Regions from separate parts of the Sphingomonas sp. 2SG genome, predicted to be linked through region 3. Evidence: riboswitches for the same ligand, from Rfam matches in the RefSeq annotation. Region 3 holds a riboswitch; each other region holds the start of a gene.

Region 1 (7,302 bases), on a different contig from region 3:
GCTGGCGCGCGAGCGCTTCGGGGTCGCCACCGCGCGTCTGCCCGACGATGCCGAGGTGATCCCGTTCACCGCACAGACGCGCATTTCGGGCGTGCAGATCGGCGCGACGCTGATACAGAAGGGCGCGGTCGATTCGATCCTGCGCGCCAATGCGGGCGCGGGCGAGACCGCGGCGGCGACCGAGCTGCGCCGCGCCACCGACGAGATCGCCCGCGCCGGCGGCACCCCGCTCGCGGTGGCGATGGACGGGCGGCTGCTCGGCGCGATCTTCCTCAAGGACGTGGTCAAGGCGGGCATCCGCGAACGCTTCGGCGAGCTGCGCACGATGGGCATCCGCACGGTGATGATCACCGGCGACAATCCGCTCACCGCCGCGGCGATCGCCGCCGAGGCGGGGGTGGACGATTTCCTCGCGCAGGCGACGCCGGAGGACAAGCTCGCACTGATCCGCAAGGAACAGCAGGGCGGCAAGCTGGTCGCGATGTGCGGCGACGGCACCAACGACGCGCCCGCATTGGCGCAGGCCGATGTCGGCGTCGCGATGAACACCGGCACGCAGGCGGCGCGCGAGGCGGGCAACATGGTCGACCTCGACAGCGATCCGACCAAGCTGATCGAGGTGGTCGGGCTCGGCAAGCAGTTGCTGATGACGCGCGGCGCGCTGACCACCTTCTCGGTCGCCAACGACGTCGCCAAATATTTCGCGATCATCCCGGCGATGTTCGTCGCGCTCTACCCCGGGCTCGGCGTGCTCAACGTGATGGGGCTGGCGACGCCGCAATCGGCGATCCTCAGCGCGATCATCTTCAACGCGCTGATCATCCCGCTGCTCGTCCCGCTGGCGCTGAAGGGCGTGGCGTACAAGCCGATGGCAGCGGGGCCGCTGCTCGCGCGCAACCTCGCGGTCTACGGGCTCGGCGGGCTGCTCGCCCCCTTCGCGGGGATCAAGCTGATCGACCTCGCCGTGGGCGGCCTGGGACTGGCGTAAGACGCAACATCTGCCCCTCCCGCGGGCGGGAGGGGCGAAAGGACCGACGATGACTTCCGATTTCACTTCCGCGCTTCGTCCCGCGCTCGTGCTGACGATCCTGTTCGCAGCCTTGCTCGGGATCGGCTATCCCCTTGCGATGACCGGTATCGGACAGACGCTTTTCCCCACTCAGGCCAATGGCAGCCTCGTCACCGCCGGCGGCAGGGTGATCGGCTCGACCGTGGTCGGGCAGGCGTTCGTCAGCGACCGCTATTTCCAGACGCGGCCCTCGGCGGCGGGCAAGGGCTATGACGGGCTCGCCTCGTCGGGCTCGAACCTCGGCCCCGCCAGCAAGGCGCTGGTCGATCGCGTCACCCCCGACGTGGCGAAGCGCCGCGGCGAAGGCGTCGCCGGGCCGCTGCCCGCCGATCTGGTCACTGCCAGCGGCTCGGGGCTCGACCCCGATTTGTCGCCCGCCGCCGCACTGGCGCAGGCGTCGCGCGTCGCGCGCGTTCGCGGCCTGCCGGTTGCCCGAGTACGGGCGCTGGTCGAGCGACAGGTGGAGGATTCGCCGTTCGGCGATCCGCACGTCAACGTGCTCGCGCTCAACCGGGCGCTCGACGCAGGCCGTTGAGCGACGCCGCCGCCCGCCCCGATCCCGATGCCCTGCTGCGCCACGCCGCGCAGGAGGGGCGCGGGCGGCTGAAGATCTTCCTCGGCGCCGCACCCGGCGTCGGCAAGACCTACGAGATGCTGTCCGAGGGTGCGGCGCGGGCGCGCGAGGGCGTCGACGTCGTCATCGGCGTGGTCGAGACGCACGGCCGCAGCGAGACCGAGGCGCTGACCCGCGGCTATACGATCGTGCCGCGGCGGATCGTGACGCACGAGGGCCATGGCCTCGCCGAGATGGATATCGACGCGATCCTGGCGCGGGCGCCGCGGCTGGTGCTGGTCGACGAACTTGCGCACAGCAATGCGCCGGGCAGCCGCCACGCCAAACGCTATCAGGACGTCGAGGAGCTGCTCGCGGCGGGGATCGACGTCTATTCGACGGTCAACATCCAGCACGTCGAGAGCCTCAACGACGTCGTCGCCGGCTTCACCCGCGTGCGGGTGCGCGAGACGGTGCCCGACCGCATCCTCGAACTGGCCGAGATCGAGGTCGTCGACATTCCGCCCGACGAGCTGATCGAGCGGCTGAAGGCAGGCAAGGTCTATCTGCCGCAGGAGGCGACGCGGGCGCTCGCGCATTTCTTCTCCAAGACCAATCTGTCGGCGTTGCGCGAGCTGGCGCTGCGCCGCGCCGCGCAGGCGGTCGATGCGCAGATGCTCGACCATGTCCGCGCGCTCGGTGTCGGCGGCACCTGGGCGGGCGGCGAGCGCGTCGTCGTCGCGGTCAGCGAGGCGGCGGGAGTGGAATCGCTGGTCCGCGCCGCCAAGCGGCTCGCCGACGCGTTGCACGCGCCATGGACCGCGGTGTTCGTCGAGACGCCGCGCACGCAAGCGTTCGCCGCGGCGGAGCACCGCCAGGTCGCCAAGGTGATGACGCTCGCGACGCAGCTCGGCGGCGCGGCGGCGGCGGTGCCGGCGCAGACTGTGCTCGCCGGGCTCAAGGCCTATGTCGGCGAGGCGCGCGCGACGCAGCTCATCGTCGGCAAGTCGACGCGCTCGCGCTGGTTCGAGCTGCGCCACGGCTCGATCGTCGACCGGCTGGTGCGCGAGACGCCCGACATCGCGATCCACGTGCTGCCGATGCCCGCCGCGGTGCGCGGCCGCCGGGCGGCGCCGGTCGATCGCTGGGGCAGCCGCAGCGGCTACGTCTGGACGGGGGCGATGGTCGCGGCGGTGACCGGCGTCGCCAGCGCGCTGTTCCACATCCTCGACCTCGGCAACGTCGCCTTGCTCTATCTGCTGCCGGTGATGATGGCGGCGAGCCTGTTCGGCCTGTGGACCGGGCTGTTCGCCGGGCTCGCGTCGAGCATCGCCTATAATTTCTTCTTCCTGCCGCCGACCGGCACGCTGACGATCAGCAATCCCGAAAACGTCGTGTCGGTGCTGGTGCTGCTCGGCATCGCGATCGCGACCAGCCATCTGACGGCGCGGGTGCGCGCGCAGGCGGACATCGCCGCGGCGAGCGCGCGGACCAATGCGGCGCTCGCCGGCTTCCTGCGCCAGCTCACCCGGCTGAACGATCCCGTCGCGGTGGCGCAGGCGATCTGCGACGAGGTCGGGCAATTGTTCGGATTGCGCACGGTGATGCTCGTCGCCGAGGGGGCGGGGCTTGCGGTGCAGGCGGCGAACGGCAGCGACTATCGGCTCGAGACGATGGAGATGGCGGCGGCGCAATGGGCCTATGACGGCGGCACGCCCGCCGGGCGCGGCTCGGCGACGCTCGCCGCGTCGCAATGGTTCTTCCAGCCGCTGGTGACCGGCGAGCGGACGCTCGGCGTGCTCGGCCTCGCCAACGAGGCGGGCGGCGATCCGCTGCGCCCCGACCAGATCCCGCTGTTCCTGAACCTGATCGAACAGGCGACTTTGGCGCTCGAACGGCTGCGGCTGGAGATCGAGACGCGCGACCTCGGCGCGATGCGCGAACGCGAGCGGTTGCGCACCGCGCTGCTGTCGTCGGTCAGCCACGATCTGCGCACGCCGCTGACCGCGGTGATCGCGGCGGCGGCGCAGCTGCACCATGGCGCCACCCCGGATCTGATCGCGACGATCGAGGGCGAGGCGGCGCGGCTGCATCGCTTCGTCGCCAACCTGCTCGACATGGCGCGGGTCGAGGCGGGGGCGCTTACGCTGCGCATGGAGGCGGTCGATCTCGCCGATGCGGTCGCCGGCGCGGCGCATGACGCCCGCCGTGCGCTGGACGGACATGCGGTGCAGCTCGACGTGCCGCCCGACCTGCCGCTGGTCCGCGCCGACCAGCAATTGCTCCACCATTGCCTGCTCAACCTGCTCGACAATGCCGGCCGCTATGCCGATCCCGGCACGCCGATCCGCGTCGAGGCGCGCCATCGCTACGGCGTCATCCTGCTGTCGGTCGAGGACGAGGGGCCGGGCCTGCCGCCGGGGCGCGAGGCGGAGGTGTTCGACACCTTCCGCCGCTTCGCCGGTTCGGATCGCGCGATCGGCGGCACCGGCCTGGGGCTGGCGATCGTCAAGGCGTTCGCCGCGGCGATGGGTCTCGGCGTCGAGGCCGCGAACCGGCAGGACCGGCCGGGCGCGCGCTTCAGCCTGTCCTTTCCGGCGGCATTGATCGTGCGCGACATGGTGGAGGAAGGCGACTGATGGCGGCCAAGATCTTGGTGGTGGACGACGAACAGCCGATCCGCCGGCTGCTGCGCAACACGCTCGAACGCGCCGGCTATGCGGTGGTCGAGGCGATCAACGGCCGCGAGGCGCTGGCCGCCGTCGCCGCCGAGGTTCCCGACGCGGTGCTGCTCGACCTCGGCCTGCCCGATCGCGACGGGCTCGAACTGGTGCCGCTGATCCGCAAGGCGGGCGACGCGGTGATCCTCGTCGTCTCGGCACGCGACGCGACCGATCAGAAGGTCGCGGCGCTCGATCTCGGCGCCGAGGATTATGTCACCAAGCCGTTCGACGGCGAGGAATTGCTCGCCCGGCTGCGCGCGGCGCTGCGCCACCGCGGCATCGATGCCGCGGCGACGAGCGTGATCCGCCGCGACGGGCTGGAGATCGACCTCGACCAGCGCCTCGTCCGGCGCGGCGGCGAGGCGTTCCACCTGACGCGCAAGGAGCATGACGTGCTCGCGGTGCTCGCCCGCCACCCCGGGCGGGTGGTGACGCACCAGCGAATCCTCGCGGCGGCTTGGGGCGGCGACGACGATCCGCGGGTGGAATATCTGCGCATCGTCGTGCGCAACCTGCGCCTGAAGCTGGAAGAGCCGAACGCGACCGGGAGCGTGATCGCCAACGAACTGGGCGTGGGATATCGGTTGCTGGTGGGGTGAAAGAGGGGGGCGACCGTTCGCCCTGCGCTCGTCGAAGGGCAGGTGAGTCTCACCGTGCTTCGACAGGCTCAGCACGAACGGGTCAGGGGCGGATCAGTCCCTCCCCGGAAACGGCTGCAACGGCAGCACCATGCCGGCGGCGACGAAATAGACCTCGCGCATCGCGGCGGCGATCTGCTGGTTGAGCCGGCCGGCGGCGTCGCGGAAGGCGCGGCCGAGCGGATGGTCGGGGACGATGCCAAGGCCGACCTCATTGCTGACGACGAACAGCGGCAGCGGGGTCGCGGCGAGCGCGGCGAGCAGGGCGTCCGACCGCGCCGCGACGTCGTGCTCGCCGAGCATCACGTTGGTCAGCCAGAGCGTCAGGCAGTCGATCAGGATCGCGCCATCCTCGATTGCGGCGACCGCCTCGGGCAGCGCGAGCGGGCATTCGACGGTCGTCCAGCGCGTGTCGCGGTCGGCGCGGTGGCGGGCGATCCGGTCGGTCATCTCGCCGTCCCACGCCTCGGCCGTGGCGAGATAGTGGAGCGGGCCGGCGCAGCGCTCGGCGGCGGCCTGCGCCAGCCGGCTCTTGCCCGAGCGGGCACCACCCAGGAACAGCGTCTTGGCTGCGATCATCTTGCCTTCGTCTCCGCGGGGTTCTAGGGGCGCCGATGCGACAGGTTCCCAGAGATGGGATGAAAAGGGAACCCGGAAGCGAGCCTTGCAGCTCGTCAGCCGGGGCTGCCCCCGCAACTGTGACCGGCGAGCCCTGCTCCCCGCGCGCCACTGGATCATCCCGATCCGGGAAGGCCGGGCAGGGCGACGACCCGCGAGCCAGGAGACCTGCCCGTCGCGGTTGTCCTTCGTCCGGACGGGGTGTGCCGGCACGATCGAGGATTTCCTCGCGAGACGACGATGTTGGGGGCGTTGCGCGGCGGACAGACCGGTTCCGGCGAAATCGCGGTGCGTGCTCCCGTTGTTGCAACGAGGGGGAAACCATCGTGAAGAACTACGCCTGTCTCATCCTGCTGCCGTGCATCGCGGCCGCGACACCTGCCTTCGCCCAGACCGCGCAATCGACCAGCGGCCTCGAGCAGGTCGCCGACGCCGGCAGCGACATCCTCGTCACCGCCAATCGCGAGGCGCGACCCGCGTCCACCGTCGGCCAGGCGGTGACCGTCCTCGACACCGCGACGATCACCCAGCGGCAGGCGGTGGTCGTCGCCGATCTGCTGCGCCAGACGCCGGGCGTCAGCGTGACGCGCAACGGCGGCGTCGGCACCGCGACCTCGGTCAACATCCGCGGCGCGGAGAGCGACCAGACCGTCGCGCTGATCGACGGGATCAAGCTCAACGATCCCTCGTCGCCGGGCGGCGGCTTCGACTTCGGCGGGTTGCTGATCGGCAATATCGCGCGGATCGAGGTGCTGCGCGGCGCGCAATCGGTGCTGTGGGGCAGTCAGGCGATCGGCGGCGTCGTCAACCTCATCACCCGTCAGCCGACCGAGCAGGTCGCGGTCAACGCGCGCGTCGAGGGCGGCTGGCACGAGACCGGGCAGGGCTTCGCCAACGTCTCGGGCAAGATGGGGCCGGTGTCGGCGAGCCTGGGCGGCGGTTATTACACCACCGAGGGCATCTCGGCCTATGCGCCCGGCACGGAGCGCGACGGTTATCGCAATTATGCCGCCAACGGCAGCCTCGGCATCGCGTTGGCGCCGACCGTCTCGGTCGATGTGCGCGGTTTCTATTCCAACGGCCGTACCGATATCGACGGCTTTCCGCCGCCGACCTTCGCCTTTGGCGATACGCGCGAATATGGCACGAGCGAGCAATGGACGGCCTATGCCGGACTCAATGCGGCACTGTTCGACGGCCGGTTCCGCAACCGATTCGGCTATGCGCATACCGATACCGACCGGCATAATTACGATCCCGACGGCACGCCGACCGAGACGTTCGCCGGCAAGGGGCGCAACGACCGGATCGAATATCAGGGCGTCGCCGATCTGAGTTCCGCGGTGTTCGCCACCTTCGGCGCGGAGCGCGAGGTGTCGCGCTTCACCACGGCGAGCTACGGCGGGCCGGCGACCCGGGGGCGGGCGCGGATCTTCAGCGTCTACGGCCAGCTCGCGGTGACGCCGGTCGCCGGGCTGACCGCGACCGGCGGCGTGCGCCACGACGACCACAATATCTTCGGCGGAGCGACGACCGTCTCGGCCAGCGGCGTCTATTCGCCCAACGATGGCGCGACCGCGTTCCGCGCGAGCTATTCCGAGGGGTTCAAGGCGCCGACCCTGTATCAGTTGCAGAGCGAATATGGGAATGCGCGGCTCAACCCCGAACGCTCGCGCGGCTGGGACGCGGGCGTGGCGCAGA
Region 2 (7,302 bases), on a different contig from region 3:
CGCCAACGCCGCGGCCAGCGGCGCGCCGGCGGCGGCGGCATGTCCGGCCGTGGCGAGATCGGCGAGCATCGCCTCCGCCGAGGCGAGCGCGTCGAGCCCGACCGCATGCGCCATCTGGTGGCTCTTGCCCGGATAGGTGGAGAGGATCAGCGCCAGCCGCCGCGCCGCCGGTGCGGCTTGGCCGAGCGCGACCCAGGCGGCGACGCGATCGGCGATCGCCGCGATGCGGGCGGGGTCGGCGCGATGTGCGCGGCGGGCGTAATCGAGATCGGGGTCGCGCACCGCATCCTGCTTGCAACTGGCGATCCCGGCGAAGATGCGGCCGTCGACCTCGGGCAGCACCACGTGCATCGCGAGATCGGCGGGCGACAGGCCGCGCGTGCTCTCAGCCCAGGCGGCCTGCGTCGAGGTGGCGAGCGCGACCTGGAAGACCGGCACGTCGGCGCCGTCGAGCGGCGACTCGGCCTCGTCGCGCGCCGAGAAGGCGGTGGCGTTGACGATCGCAACGGGAGCCAGCGCCTTGACCCAGCGGGCGATCCAGCCGCGCGCGTGCGCATCCTTGAGCGACGGCGCGAACAGCGGGACGACGTCGAAGCCGCGCGCCGCCAGCGCCTCGGCGAGCGCCGCGACCGGATCGAGATCGGCGGCGAGCAGATAGGAGCGGTAGAAGGTGAGCAGCACCCGCGGCCGCGCCTCCGGTCGCATCGCTAGCGCCGCGGGGCAAGTGACGCCGTCCGCCTGCGTCCAGCCGCCGACCGGCGGAACCGCACGCACGCCGCGTACCGGTCCCGCCGCCAGTCCCGAGGCGAGCGCGAGCTGCGCCAGAGCCGCCTGCGCCGCGACCGCGCCGCCGGTGTCGCACAAGGCGGCGAGCCGGCCGAGCGTCGAGCCCGGCACCGTCGATGTGGCGGCCAGCGCGGCGTCCTCGCGCCCGTCGGCGGCGAGCACCGCCAGCGCGATCCCCTGCGCCCGCGCCAGCGCCTCGACCTGTTGCAGGCCATAGGACCAATAGGACCGCCCGCCGATCAGCCGGATCAGTATGCCCTTCGCACCCGCCAGCGTCCGCTCGACATAGGTGTCGACCGACAGGGGATGCGCGAGATCGGCGAGGTTGGCGAGCCGCAGCGACGGCAACGGCACGCCGCCGCCGCGCGCGGCATGCCAGCCCGCGGCGAATGCGCCGAGGTCGCTGTCGGAGAAGGACAGGACGACGAGATCCGCCGGCCGCTGGCCGAGATCGCGCGGCGTCGCGGTCTCCTCCAGGCCGTGGCTCTCGCGGAAGACGACGTGCATCGTGGCGGCTCAGCCGTTCAGCACGGGTCCGATCGTCGCGGGATCGATGCGGTCGTGCTCGGCGATGACGACCAGCCGGGTGGCGCGTGCCTCGTCCGACCGCCACGGCCGGTCGTATTGCGTCCGCACCCGCGCGCCGACCGCCTGGACGAGCAGCCGCATCGGCTTGCTGCGCACCGCCGCATAGCCCTTGACCCGCAGCACGTCGGACTCGCGCGCGAGCCGTTCGATCCGCGCGACCAGATCGGCGGGATCGTCGATCTCGCCGGTTTCATGGACGAGGCTGTCGAAATCGTCGTGCTCATGCTCGTCCTCGCCGTCATGATGCGAGGGGCGGGCGGCGATGTCGTCCTCGGCGGCGGCATCGAGGCCGAGGATCACCGCGGGATCGATCACGCCGTCGGTCAGCTCGACCACCGGCACCGGCCGCGGCGCCTCGGCGGCGATCACCGCGCGGGCGGCGGCGACGCCCTCCGGCCCGGCGAGGTCGGCCTTGGTCAGCAGCACCATGTCGGCACAGGCGAGCTGGTCCTCGAACACCTCCGCCAGCGGCGTCTCGTGGTCGATCCCCGGATCGGCGGCGCGCTGCGCGTCGAGCGCGGCGACATCGGTCGCGAAGCGACCGGCGGCGACCGCCTCGGCGTCGGCCAGCGCGATGACGCCGTCGACGGTGATGCGCGAGCGGATCGCCGGCCAGTCGAACGCCTTCAGCAGCGGCTTGGGCAGCGCCAGGCCCGAGGTCTCGATGAGGATATGGTCGGGGCGCGGGTCGAGCGCGAGCAAGGTCTCCACCGTCGGGATGAAATCGTCGGCGACGGTGCAGCAAATGCAGCCGTTGGCCAGCTCGACGACATTCTCCGCCGGGCAATCGGGGATCGCGCAGCCTTTCAGGATGTCGCCGTCGACACCCAAGGTGCCGAATTCGTTGACGACCACCGCGAGCCGGCGGCCGTTGGCGTTGCGGATCAGATGGCTGATCAGCGTCGTCTTGCCGGCGCCGAGGAAGCCGGTGACGATGGTGACGGGAATCTTGGCGAGCTGTGGATCGGCCACGGATGTTCCTTCGCGAGCGCCGCGACGACGAGAACACGGTGGGGCCACATATCGCCGATGCGCGAGCGACGGACGGGCGCTTCGCATGTCGCCCGCGCCACGCACCGATGCGGGCCAACCGCATGGGTCTTCGTCGCTCAGACGGAACACCGTGCCCCGGCCATCCCCTGGACCAAAGCAAGAGCGACCCTATCGCCGGCAGGTTTCCTGGCTCGCGGGTCGTCGCTCGGGGCACGGCCTTCCCGGATCGGGCGAACCCTTGCCAGTGGCCGCCTTCCCGCGGGAAGGCATGTGTCCGTCGCTCGCCGCTTACAGTTGCAGGGACAGCCGCGGCATTGGAGCCGAGGCCCCGCACCGCATTCCCATTTACGCCCTCTTGCGAAGGGCACCGACGCGATCATGGCACCGGGAACCGGCGCCGCCGGTCGACTTAGCCGCTACCGCCGGCTTTGCCAATCGCGCAGGCGGGCGGAGACGGCGATCGCTGTGTACGGTTTCGTACATAGCCCGTTTCCGGTCGACTTGCTGCCGTTAACCATTAGAGCCCGTGCGCAGCAGGAAGGGTTCTCCCGATCCTTCGTGTGCAGTTCTCCAGGACTGTCGGAGCCGTCGCCGCATCATGCCGGCGGCGGCTCCACCCCGCTCCGTCAATGCGCCGCGAGGTGCGCGGCCTCATCCTCGATCAGCCGGCTGATCGAGCGTTGCAGCGTATCGTGCGACACCGGCTTTTCGATCACCGTCGATCCCGGCGGGCATTCGCCGCAGCGTTCGGGATAGCCGGTGACGTAGAGGATCGGGATGCGGCGTCCCTTGGCGATCCGCTCGACCGCACGGACCCCGGAGCCGTGGACGAGCTTGACGTCGGCGATGATCATGCCCGGCATGCAGCGCTGCGCCGCCGCTTCCGCCGCTTCCTGCGTCTCCACGATCTCCGTGCTGCCGGCACCGGCGAGCACCGCGGCGTCGGCGACGAACTGGCCGAACAAATAGGAATCCTCGATGATCAGCACATGGGTCATAACCGCTCCCGGCAGTATCCGGGGGCCGGCAGGCCAGAGGTGGCGACGCCGTCTCCCGAACCGGCCCCTAATGCGTCATGCTGATCTAAGTTCCTGATAGAGGTCATTTTCCCCATGTTCGACGGGCGATGCGTCCGGTCCCCGGCACGGTGCGTTGACGCCGCGCACGAGGAGAGAATGATGACCGACACGACCGATCAGAATGGCCCCGCCGAAAGCTACGGCGACCTGCCGATCCAGCCGACCGGATCGGGTGTCGCCGATCTCGAGATCGCCTATGAGCAGATGAAGCTCGCCGAACAGGCCGAGGCGGATGTCGGCGCGGTCGCGGTGACGCCGACCGATGCCAGCGACGCCGCCGCCGAGAGCGCCGCCCACCCGAGCTGAGCGACGGGACGGCGCTTGCGAGGCAGCGGCGGCACGGTGCCGCAAGGAGAATGACGATCTTCCACCTGATCTTTGCGACGCCGTCCCTGTACGTCATCGTCCGTTGGCTGCTGCCGCTGTCCCTGCCGCTCTGGGCCAAGGGCGGCGTCGCGGCGACGCTGCTCGCCGCCTCGCAATACCATTTATGGAGCCGCCTCTCGTCGGGGTCGGTGTTTGCGCCGGAATTCCCGCGCGCGATCGTCATCCTGTTCAACTGGGCCTTCGGCGCCATCCTGTTGCTCGCGCTGCTGCAGATCGTGCTCGATCTCGGCACGCTCGCTACGATGGTGGTGCGGCGCGAGGTGGTGGGGGCGCCCGATGCGGCCCGCTATGGCATCGCCAGCGTCGCGGCGCTGCTCGCCGCGATCGGCGTCGCCGGGGCGATCCGCGTGCCGCCGGTGCGCGACATCACCGTCGCGGTGCGCGACCTGCCGTCGTCGTTCGACGGCTACCGGCTGGTACAGCTCACTGACCTGCATATCAGCCGTCTGTTTCCGCAACGCTGGACCCGTGCCGTCGTCGATCGCACCAATGCCGCGGGGGCCGACCTGATCGTCGTCACCGGCGACTTCATCGACGGATCGGTCGACATGCGCCGCGCCGACGTCGCCCCGCTCGCCGGATTGCGCGCGCCCGATGGCGTCTACGCCATTCCCGGCAACCACGAATATTTCTTCGATTACGGCGGCTGGATGCGGCACCTCGCCGGGCTCGGCTTTCGCATGCTGCCGAATGCGCATCGCGTGCTGGCGCGTGGCGGCGACGGGCTGGTGCTCGCCGGGGTCACCGACGCCTCCGCGCCGTCGCATGGCGAGCCCGGCCCCGATCTCGACGCCGCATTGTCGCGCCGCCCGCCGGGCGCGCCGGTCCTCCTGCTCGACCATCAGCCGCGCAATGCGCGTCGGGCGGCGGCGCGCGGGGTCGCGCTGCAACTGTCCGGCCACACGCATGGCGGGATGATCGTCGGGCTCGACCGATTGTTCAGGCCCGCGAACGGCGGCTTCGTGTCGGGCCGGTATGCGGTGGACGGCATGACGCTCTACGTCAGCAACGGCACCGGCTTGTGGCCGGGCTTCGCGCTGCGCCTCGGCCGCCCGCCGGAGATCACCCGGATCACGCTCCGCGCCGCACCGGGCGGAGGCTGAGCTACAGACCGAGCTTGTCGAGCGCGGCGGCGAGTTCGGCGTCGATCGCCGCCGCTTCGCCCTTGGGCGTGAGACGGTTGAGCGCGGTTTGCACGCGGGTCTGCGCGACCTGGAGCGTCTTGTAGCGCACCTCGCGCGTCGCATTGGTCCGCCACGACGGGCTCTCGCCGAGCAACGCCGCCCATTTCGCTTCTTCGACGGCGAGGATCGCCAGCGCCAGCCGCAATCCGTCGCGCCGGCCGCGGGCATAATCGTCGGAAGGGGGCGGGGTCTTCAAACCGGGGCCACGCCGTCGGCGTTGACCAGATCCGGCCCGACCAACGTGCCGACCAGCCGCACCCGCTTCTCGACCAGATCGACCGGCGTGCGATGGAGTTCCAGCTCGAACCGTCCGCCCGAATCGCGGCGCAGGTAGAAGGCGCCGCCGTCGCGGATCAACGTGCCGGTTTCATCGACCCGGGTTCCGATTGCGATCATAAGGAATTGGGCCTCGTGCTGGGATGCCGGAACAGGCGGCGGGGGAGAGCCGAAGGCTCGATCCCCCGCCCAACCGGTCGGGCCGTTGCCGGTCTTGCCGGCGGCTCCTCTCCTGCCGTTTCTGTTTCGATCCGCCCGGACACGGTAACTGGAACCTGCCGGAGATCGGGACAAAAAGAAAGGCCGATCGAAACGACCGGCCGTAAAAGTTTTTAGGAGAGGATGCCTGAAAGGCACGCTCTTTGTGCAGCGCAGCACCCGATCTCGCAAGTGCAAATGGTAGCGCTCAACATGCAAAGTTTGCAATCGCACGAAGGCGGCGCTCCGGGACGGTCAGTCGCGCTTCTTGCCTGAGTTGGCGAACAGCACCGCTGCCGCCACCGCCGCGGAGCCGATGCCGACACCGATGATCCGCATCGGCCAATGGCTCTTGGTCGACGGATCGCGCGTGTTCGCGGCGGCATCCTGTTGCGCCTTGGCCGCGGCGGCCGCGGCGAGAATCTCATTGGGCTGATCCGACATATTACTCTCCCTTGCCCCGCTTGTAGCGCGCGCGGAACGCGTTCGCGAACGGGGTCAGTTCCTGGGCTGCAATGGCGCGTCGCAGGTCCGCCATCAAGCATTCGTAGAACCAGATGTTATGCTCGGTCATCAGCATTGCGCCGAGAATCTCGCCGGACCGGACGAGATGATGGATATAGGCCCGGCTCCACGTCGTGCAGGCGGGGCAGGCGCATTCGGCGTCGAGCGGCCCCTGGTCCTCGGCGAATCTGGCGTTGCGCAGGTTGATCGGCCCGTCGCGGGTAAAGGCCTGCCCCGTCCGTCCCGACCGCGTCGGCATGACGCAGTCGAACATGTCGATGCCCCGCTCGACCGCGCCGACGATATCGTCGGGCTTGCCGACCCCCATCAGATAGCGCGGCTGATCCGCCGGCAGCTGCGCGGGCGCGAAGTCGAGGCAGCCGAACATCGCCTCCTGCCCCTCGCCGACCGCGAGGCCGCCGACCGCATAGCCGTCGAAGCCGATGTCGACGAGCGCGTCCGCCGACGCCTTGCGCAGCCCCTCGTCGAGCGCGCCCTGCTGGATGCCGAAGATCGCATTGTTGGCGCCATGATCGCCGCCCGCGTCGAAGGCGGCGCGGCTGCGCTTCGCCCAGCGCATCGAGCGCTCCATCGCCGCGGCCTGCACCTCGCGCGTCGAGGTGGTCGGCACCAGTTCGTCGAAGGCCATGACGATGTTGGAGCCGAGCAGCCGCTGGATCTCGATCGACCGTTCCGGACTGAGCAGATGGCGGGTGCCGTCGAGATGCGACTTGAACGACACGCCCTCTTCGGAGCGTTTGGTGAGATCGGCGAGGCTCATCACCTGATAGCCGCCCGAATCGGTGAGGATCGGCCGCTCCCAGCCCATGAAGGCGTGGAGCCCGCCGAGCCGCGCCACCCGCTCCGCGCCGGGACGCAGCATCAGGTGATAGGTGTTGCCGAGGATGATGTCGGCGCCGCTCGCCGCGACGTCCGCCGGCTTCATCGCCTTTACCGTGGCGGCGGTGCCGACCGGCATGAAGGCGGGGGTGCGGATCGTGCCGCGCTGCATCTGGATGGAGCCGGTGCGGGCACGGCCGTCGGTGGCGGCGATGGTGAAGGCGAAACGCGAGGACATGATCGTCCCGCTTTGGCGAAGCCGGCACGCGGTGTCGAGCGCCGGGGTGCGATAGCAAGGCGATGGAACGATGGCTGGAACGACCTGAGAGATTTCGCGCGTTCGCTCCTTCGTCACTCCGGATCAAACCGATACCTCGCGGAACGTCCGCATCACCGGTTGAGCAGTACTGTGCTCCTGCGAAAGCAGGAGCCTAGGATCAAGCAAAGCAACGTCTTATGGCGCTCGG
Region 3 (6,869 bases):
GTCGTATCACAGTTCTTGCCTGTGCAGCTGCCGCTCTGCTCGGGGCCAAGGCGCCGCCGGGTCCGCGTCCAGGCATCACCGGCATCTCGCACCTGGCTGTTTATGCTCGGGACATGGCAAAGTCCGAGCACTTTTACACGCATGTGCTGGGCGCCCGGAAGGGCACGGACCCCGAGAACCCGGCCGGCGTCCGCTACTATCTGAGCTCGCGCCAGTTCGTGGAGGTGCTACCCGCCCCCGCCGGACAGGGCCCCAGCATGCTGGCGCACGTCGCCTACGCGACAACGGACGCGGCGACGCTGCGCGCCTGGCTGGCCGCGTCAGGCGTCTCTGGCCTCGGCGCGATGCAGCGCTCTCCCGAAGGGGATCGTTGGTTCGCCCTGCGCGATCCAGAAGGCAACGGGATCCAGTTCGTGCAATCTGCGAGCGCTGACGCCAACGCCGTTCCCGGCGCGATTAGCGGGCGCATCATCCACGTCGGCTACGCCGTCCACGACCGGGCCAAGCAGGACGGGATGTACCGCCGCCTGCTCGGCTTCCGGCCGTATTGGTATGGCGCATTCGAGCCCGACAAGGTCGACTGGGTGTCGCAGCAGGCGCCCGACGGTCGGGACTGGCTGGAATACATGATGATCGGTCCGGGTTCGGACGTGCCGCTGACCACGGTCGACGCCCGCCAGCTGGGCGTACTTAACCACTTATCTTTGGGCGTTCCCAATATGCAGGCCGCCGTCACGACGCTGCACCGGGAAGATCGCCTGAGCCCGCGTCACGACGGTCCACAAATGGGCCTGGACGGCAAGTGGCAGACCAACCTCTACGACCCCGACGGCACGCGCATCGAGTTGATGGAGTTCCAGCCTGTGACCAAGCCGTGCTGCTCATCCTTCACGGCCGAGAGCCCGACCGGGTAGGTGCTGGCGACGTTGAACGACCGGCAGAAAGACGGAGCGAGGAAACGAGGTTCGAGTGACCGCATCGGGGCCCCAACGCCGCATTGAGTCTTGCTCTGGTCTGCCGGCAGTTAAGCGGTTGCGATTTCACTTCCGGCAGCAGGCGTACGCGGTGACAGTTTCCACCTTGCCCGCTCGAGCGTCGCTATGCGGGGACGCGATCATGCGGGTGGTCGATGAGCAGGCCAAGGTTCACTCCTTCGGTAATTAGGATATTACCTAAATTATGGATGCTGTTTGTCAACGCTTAGCTTATTGCCTAAATGCCAATCATGCAGCGCGTGTTTGAAGCCTTGTCGTCGTCCGTCCGACGCAAAATTCTCGCCTATCTAGCCCACGCTGAGTTGAGCGCAGGAGATATCGCTTCCCGCTTTGCAATGTCGAAGCCGTCGATCTCTCAGCACCTTTCGATTCTTGAAGCTGCCGGGTTGGTCGTCAGCGAAAAGCGGGGTCAGTTCGTCTTCTACCGGCTTGTACCTGAAAGCCTTGCCAACACACTCAACGGCTTTGTCCAAGAGGTCTGCCCAGTGTCGCGTCCGCTTAAGCGCGAGAGCGCCGCGCTAGCGACCAAGACCGATGGTGAACCGTAAGATCGTCCTGCTAAGGGGCTAATTTCGTTTGGTCCGTGATGAACAAGCGTCCGAAGTTGAGGAGGGGGTAAGGCCTCCTGAGCGTCCGCATCTGAGTCCGCCCAGTCAGCGTATAAGTCGTTTCCATCCCAGCCAGACACCGCTTATCGACGTCAACACACCGGCGATGGAGAACAGCCAGATCAGACCATCCCAAGCCGGGCGATGCAGCGTCAGTGTGTTCAGATCCCATTTATGGAGGAGATCGAAGACCCAGCGGTACGTCCGCTGCCGCTCATCGACCGTCCGAAGAACCTCTCCAGTAGCGGGATCGATATAGAGCCAAGTCTGTGCCGGATCCGCGAATCGCAGCTGCAAAACCGGCAGATGCGGGCGCGTTCCGACCGCATACCAATATGCATCGGGCGCCGTCAGGCGATGGACCGAGAGTAGCGGCGCAGCACTCTCCAGTTGGCGTGCGGCCCTCACGATCGCCACCTCTGTAGCTTGGGATGGCGCGAGTGTGACCGCATTCAACACTACTCGCCGCCCGTCGTGATAGGACAGAAGGACGAGGGGGGTTCCCGCATGGTCAGTCAACTGCGCTATCACCGCACCCTCGCCTGCTATGCGGAGCCGGTCGAGTGCTAGGTCCGGCATCGGATCAGATGCCTGATAGATCCGCATAGCCGCCTCGTCTGGCTTCGTCCCGCGAAACAGATGGCCGGGATCGACCGACAGCCATCCGCTGAAGATCCAGGCGATCAAGGATAGACCACCCACCAGCCCCGCGACATGATGCCAGAGCATCCAGCCGTTGTAGGGCGTCATTCGCCCACCTTTGAAGCGCCGTGCGCCGATGCGGGTCCGCAGTATGCCAATCCACATCCCCGCGAACGCCGCGGCGATGCAGGGACCAGACACCCACAGCACGACCTGACGCCAGGCCGTTTGATCCTGTCGTAGAACCGTCGGATAGAACCAGTGCGGCACCGAGCCGAGCCAGTTCCAGAACCGCTCGCGACGGGTGGTCACTTGAACGACGGCGCCAGTATTCGAAGACACATAAGCCTCCGTGCCGGACGCGTCGGCAAGCGCAACCTTCCAAAGGGGACGGTGCCGATCGAAGCCGCCAGCAACCGTTCACTGATCCCGGGTCAGCCGTTCTACGTGCTTCGTCGGTGCGTTGCCAAAGCGGCCAGCGACCCGACCGGCATAAAGAGCATCGACTGGTCGCAGGACGGTACCGCGACTGGCGGCGAAAGTGGTGTGCGTCCCATCCCACCCGGTCACGCGCCAAACAGGCGTGCCGTCGCGCATCTCGAGCAACAGTTCCTGCGGTAGCCGTCCGCCGTCTAGCGGGGGCGGCACGTTCAATGCTGCCCAGTCGATCGCCTCGCTCCCAGCCAGCTTGTGCGTTGGCGAGAGGGAGGGATAGGGCACGTAGAGCATCACCAGCCCGGACAGAAACCACATGGCGAAGAACAGGCAACTGGCGATGCCGATCCAGCGATGAACGAGGTACAGCCAGCGCCGGGGACTCTTGCCAAGCCCCGGCCACCTGAGCGCGTTAAAAGCTGGCACGAAGTGACACGTCGACCGAGCGGGGACGGCCAAGGACCCACTGCTGGCTATTGTACGTGCTGAGCGCATAGTCCCGGTCGAACAGGTTATAGCCGTGGATATCGACCGCGAGGCGTGGTGTCACCGCAAAGGATAGCGTGGCATCGACCGTGGTGTAGCTGGGGACGCGGAAGCTATTGGCGTTGTCCGAATAACGACGTCCGACGTAGCGTAGCCCGGCACGCGCCTGGAGCGAGCGCGTTGCGTTCCAACGCAGCCAGAGATTGGCAAGCGTCTCGGGGACGTCTGGCGGGGTATTGCCGTCGAAGCTCGAGCCGCCAGAGACGAAGTCGTCGAACGTCGCGTTGAGTACGCTGCCGTTTGCATCGATCTCGACGCCGTAAGGCAGATCGAGCGACATCGCAGCCTCGATACCCTTGGCCGATCGCTGGCCGACCTGCTCGACCGGGCTCGTCGGGGTCAGCTGCGCCAGCAGGCGCTTCTTGACGATGCGATAGGCGGCGAGCGTTGCGGCGCCATGCCCGTCGAGGAACATCGCCTTGGCGCCGACCTCGACCTGGTCGCCGACCGCGTTGCTGAACTGCACCTGCCCGGTCGAATAGGTCGTCAGCGTCCCCAGCGGGTCCACGCCGGTAGCATATTGCGCATAGAGCGACACCGTCGGAATCGGCTGATAGACGCTCCCGATCCGCCAGGCCACGTTGTGCAGCCGCTTGTCGAGCACGAACGTCTCGGTGCTCGCGCCGCCCGGATAGTCGATCGACCAGCGGCGAATCGTGTCGCGCTCGTAGCGGACGCCGCCAACGATCGAGACATGCGTGCCGAGCTTCAGTCGATCCTCGGCAGAGACGGCATATTCAGTGGTGCGCGTCCGATAGCGCGGTGCGATTCCCTGTGTGTCGGTGATCAGACCGGGATCGAACGCGAAGGGATCGACCTCCAAGACCTGCGGGTCAGAGCCAAAATTGTGGGAGTAGGTCAGTTTGATGAGGTTGACGTCGAAGCCCATCACAAGGTCGTTGCTGACGCCATCGGCGACGTCCGTCCTGAGCGTCACGCTGCCTTGATCGCCCCACTGCGTCTGGTCGTGGACGATCCCGGTCATGTCGGTGCGCAGGATGCGGCCGGGTGTACTGGTGTTGCCGCTGCCGTTGGAACAGACGCCGTCGTCAGCGATCCAGCAATAGCTTTCGAGATTGAGCCAAGAGCGTTTGGAGGTGAGACGATAGGCCTGGTTGCTGACGGTGACCGCGTTGCTTGGCGTCCAGTCGACCTGCAGGCTGGTGCGGTTGTCGCGGTAGCGGATAAAGCCGTCGCGTGTGTTGTAGTTGCGGTCCCGGATGCGGTCGTCGAGCCGTCCCTCGATCAGCGGCGTGCCGAAATAGCGCATCGGATTCTGGTCTCCGTAATCGTCCCGCGCGGTGACGACGAACGTATCGGTCGGTGTCCAGCGCAGCGTGCCCGAGACGGCATGGCTGAGCGACTGGCCACGATCGACATAGCCATCCGATCGGCGATAGCTGCCATCGATGCGGTAGGAGAGGCGCTCGGTGATCGGCCCGCCGGCGCCCGCCGCGACATGGAAGCTGTCCTGCAAGCCATAGCCGATCTCGCCCTCCACCTGCGTCCGCTGCGTATCGGGTTTGCGCATCAGGACATTCACCGCACCGCCCAGCGCGCCCTGGCCGTAGAGCACGGAGGCTGGGCCGCTCAGGATGTCGATCCGCTCGACCATCCACGGATCGGTCGGAAAGGTGATCGTGCCGGCAGCCGGGAACAGCCTGATGCCGTCGATGAGTTGGAGCACGGATCCCTGACCGCTGAAGCCCCGCGCGGCGAGCGCGGTGCCACCGTTGCCGGGGTTGCCGGCGTTGCTAATGCCCGGCGCACGGCTTGTCGCGTCGATCACCGATAGGTCGCCACGTGCGCGGATCGTGGTGCCATCGATGACCGAGATCGTCGCGGGCGTCTCGAGCGGCGTGAGGCCCAGGCGGCTGCCGGTCGCGTTCGGCGTGGTGAGCGTGTCGCGCGCCTGCTGGCCGACGACCAGAATGTCCTCATTGTCGGAGGCAGGCAAAGACTGCGCATTGAGCGGTGCTGCGACAACAGGTGACAGCAAAGCGCCCGCAAACGCGAGGCGAGAAGACAGGAACAGCATTACGGTAATCCCCGGGGCGTCGAGCGAACCCGGCAGGGACCTCCCGCGAACGGCCGACATCCGCGCCAGCCGGACGCCATCGCGACCGGCACGCATGCCTGTGCGGTCCCCACCGCACACGTCGTCGCTCGACGGAGTACCGTGCCGCGGCCACCCCCTGGGCCAGGCAAGAGCGACCAGACGCCGGCAGGTCTCCTGGCTCACGGGTCATCACACGATGCACGGCCTTCCCAGGCCTTTATGAGGTAACGTCCGGCCCAGTGGCTGCCCCTCCCAGTGAAGGAAGAAGCGATATGCATCGCGCTCGCCGCTTACAGTTGCAGGGACAGCCTCGGATTCAGGCAGCGAACCACCTTCACCGCGTTCCCTATTAAGCCCCTCTCGGGGCACCGACGCGATCATGCCGGCCGTCTCCAGCGGAGCAGGTCAGCGGGGACGGTGTATCCTGACCAAGACGATCCGGCAATTGGTCGACGCGGCGATCGCAAAAGTCCAAACGGAGTGTCGGTGCCCGTTTACGAATGTCGGAAGTTGGGAAGCGACAGATGCGTCGAGAACGACCGGAATTGGGTCGTTGAGCCCATCACCTTGCGATTGCCTGAAACGTGATCTCGTCCTAATTAGATCACGCTGCAAAAAACGATGGCCTGGTTGTGACCACCCCTCGCGCACAGGCAGGCGGTTTCGCCGGCCAGCGGCTCCATAAACTTCGGCGCGCGCGCGACCCGTGTGAGCGAGGAGCGCGTACACATGCGAGAACACGTCACCATCATCGGCGCAGGTTTGGGCGGCCTGGTGCTTGCCGGCATTTTACACGGGCACGGGATAGCAGTCACCGTCTACGAAGGAGAGGTATCGCCAGATGCGCGAGCGCAGGGCGGCCTCCTCGACCTGCACGAGCACAGCGGCCAGCGTGCGCTTCGCACGGTCGGTCTGCTCGACGCCTTCCGGCGATTGGTGCGGCCGGGCGAGGATGCCAAGCGGATTGTCGATCAAGCCGGCACGGTGCTGCTCGACCGGCCTGGCGACCGCGCCTCGGCACGGCCGGAGGTGGACCGAGGTGAGCTTCGCCGGATGCTGCTGGATGCCTTGCCCGCCGGCATGGTTCGCTGGGACCAGAAGGTCGTCTCGATCCAGCCGATCGCACGCGGTCGCCACGCGGTCGTGTTCGCTGACGGCTCGCAGACGGAGGCGACGCTGCTGGTCGGCGCGGACGGCGCCTGGTCCCGGGTCCGGCCGCTCGTGACCGCTGCCCGCCCTATGTATACTGGCACCTGCTTCCTCGAGCTTGACCTAGCTGCCGACGATCCACGCGCGGACGCCGCGGCGGCGGTGATAGGCTCGGGTACGCTTATGGCGGTGGCGCCTGGTCAGGGCATCCTGGCGCACCGCAACGCCGACGGGAGCATCCATACCTATGTCGCGGTAAACCGGCCGGAGGCTTGGCTGACGAACGACGTGGGTTCCGCGACCAAGCGGGTAGCGGCCTTATTTGATGGATGGGCACCGCCGCTCCGAGCGCTGATCGCCGGCAGCGACGTGCTGCCGGTCGTGCGTCCCATTCACGCGCTGCCTCCTTTGCTCACTTGGCCGCGAGCGCCGGGC

What was found. Region 3 has a riboswitch for cobalamin ahead of FFS23_RS12655 (TonB-dependent receptor). Riboswitches for the same ligand answer to the same signal wherever they lie in the genome.
Region 1: it holds a riboswitch for cobalamin, as region 3 does, so the genes downstream of both, FFS23_RS16545 (TonB-dependent receptor plug domain-containing protein) here and FFS23_RS12655 (TonB-dependent receptor) in region 3, are expected to answer to the same signal.
Region 2: it holds a riboswitch for cobalamin, as region 3 does, so the genes downstream of both, cobW (cobalamin biosynthesis protein CobW) here and FFS23_RS12655 (TonB-dependent receptor) in region 3, are expected to answer to the same signal.

What each region holds. Positions count from the first base shown of each region.
Region 1 covers NZ_SCMZ01000050.1:14,207-21,508, forward strand. Annotated here, with positions in the region: gene kdpB (potassium-transporting ATPase subunit KdpB) at 1-988, shown strand, start outside; gene kdpC (potassium-transporting ATPase subunit KdpC) at 1,038-1,604, shown strand; gene FFS23_RS16530 (DUF4118 domain-containing protein) at 1,601-4,261, shown strand; gene FFS23_RS16535 (response regulator transcription factor) at 4,261-4,944, shown strand; gene cobU (bifunctional adenosylcobinamide kinase/adenosylcobinamide-phosphate guanylyltransferase) at 5,038-5,559, opposite strand; cobalamin riboswitch at 5,588-5,791, shown strand; gene FFS23_RS16545 (TonB-dependent receptor plug domain-containing protein) at 5,928-7,302, shown strand, end outside.
Region 2 covers NZ_SCMZ01000032.1:37,060-44,361, reverse strand. Annotated here, with positions in the region: partial or broken gene FFS23_RS13545 (cobaltochelatase subunit CobN) at 1-1,293, opposite strand, end outside; gene cobW (cobalamin biosynthesis protein CobW) at 1,303-2,346, opposite strand; cobalamin riboswitch at 2,527-2,754, opposite strand; gene FFS23_RS13535 (response regulator) at 2,994-3,365, opposite strand; gene FFS23_RS13530 (hypothetical protein) at 3,546-3,752, shown strand; gene FFS23_RS13525 (metallophosphoesterase) at 3,803-4,936, shown strand; gene FFS23_RS13520 (hypothetical protein) at 4,938-5,213, opposite strand; gene FFS23_RS13515 (DUF5818 domain-containing protein) at 5,210-5,413, opposite strand; gene FFS23_RS13510 (hypothetical protein) at 5,747-5,935, opposite strand; gene tgt (tRNA guanosine(34) transglycosylase Tgt) at 5,937-7,073, opposite strand.
Region 3 covers NZ_SCMZ01000028.1:45,313-52,181, forward strand. Annotated here, with positions in the region: gene FFS23_RS12640 (VOC family protein) at 1-914, shown strand, start outside; gene FFS23_RS12645 (metalloregulator ArsR/SmtB family transcription factor) at 1,226-1,543, shown strand; gene FFS23_RS20490 (PepSY-associated transmembrane domain-containing protein) at 1,649-2,587, opposite strand; gene FFS23_RS20495 (hypothetical protein) at 2,666-3,106, opposite strand; gene FFS23_RS12655 (TonB-dependent receptor) at 3,093-5,183, opposite strand; cobalamin riboswitch at 5,433-5,673, opposite strand; gene FFS23_RS12660 (FAD-dependent oxidoreductase) at 6,015-6,869, shown strand, end outside.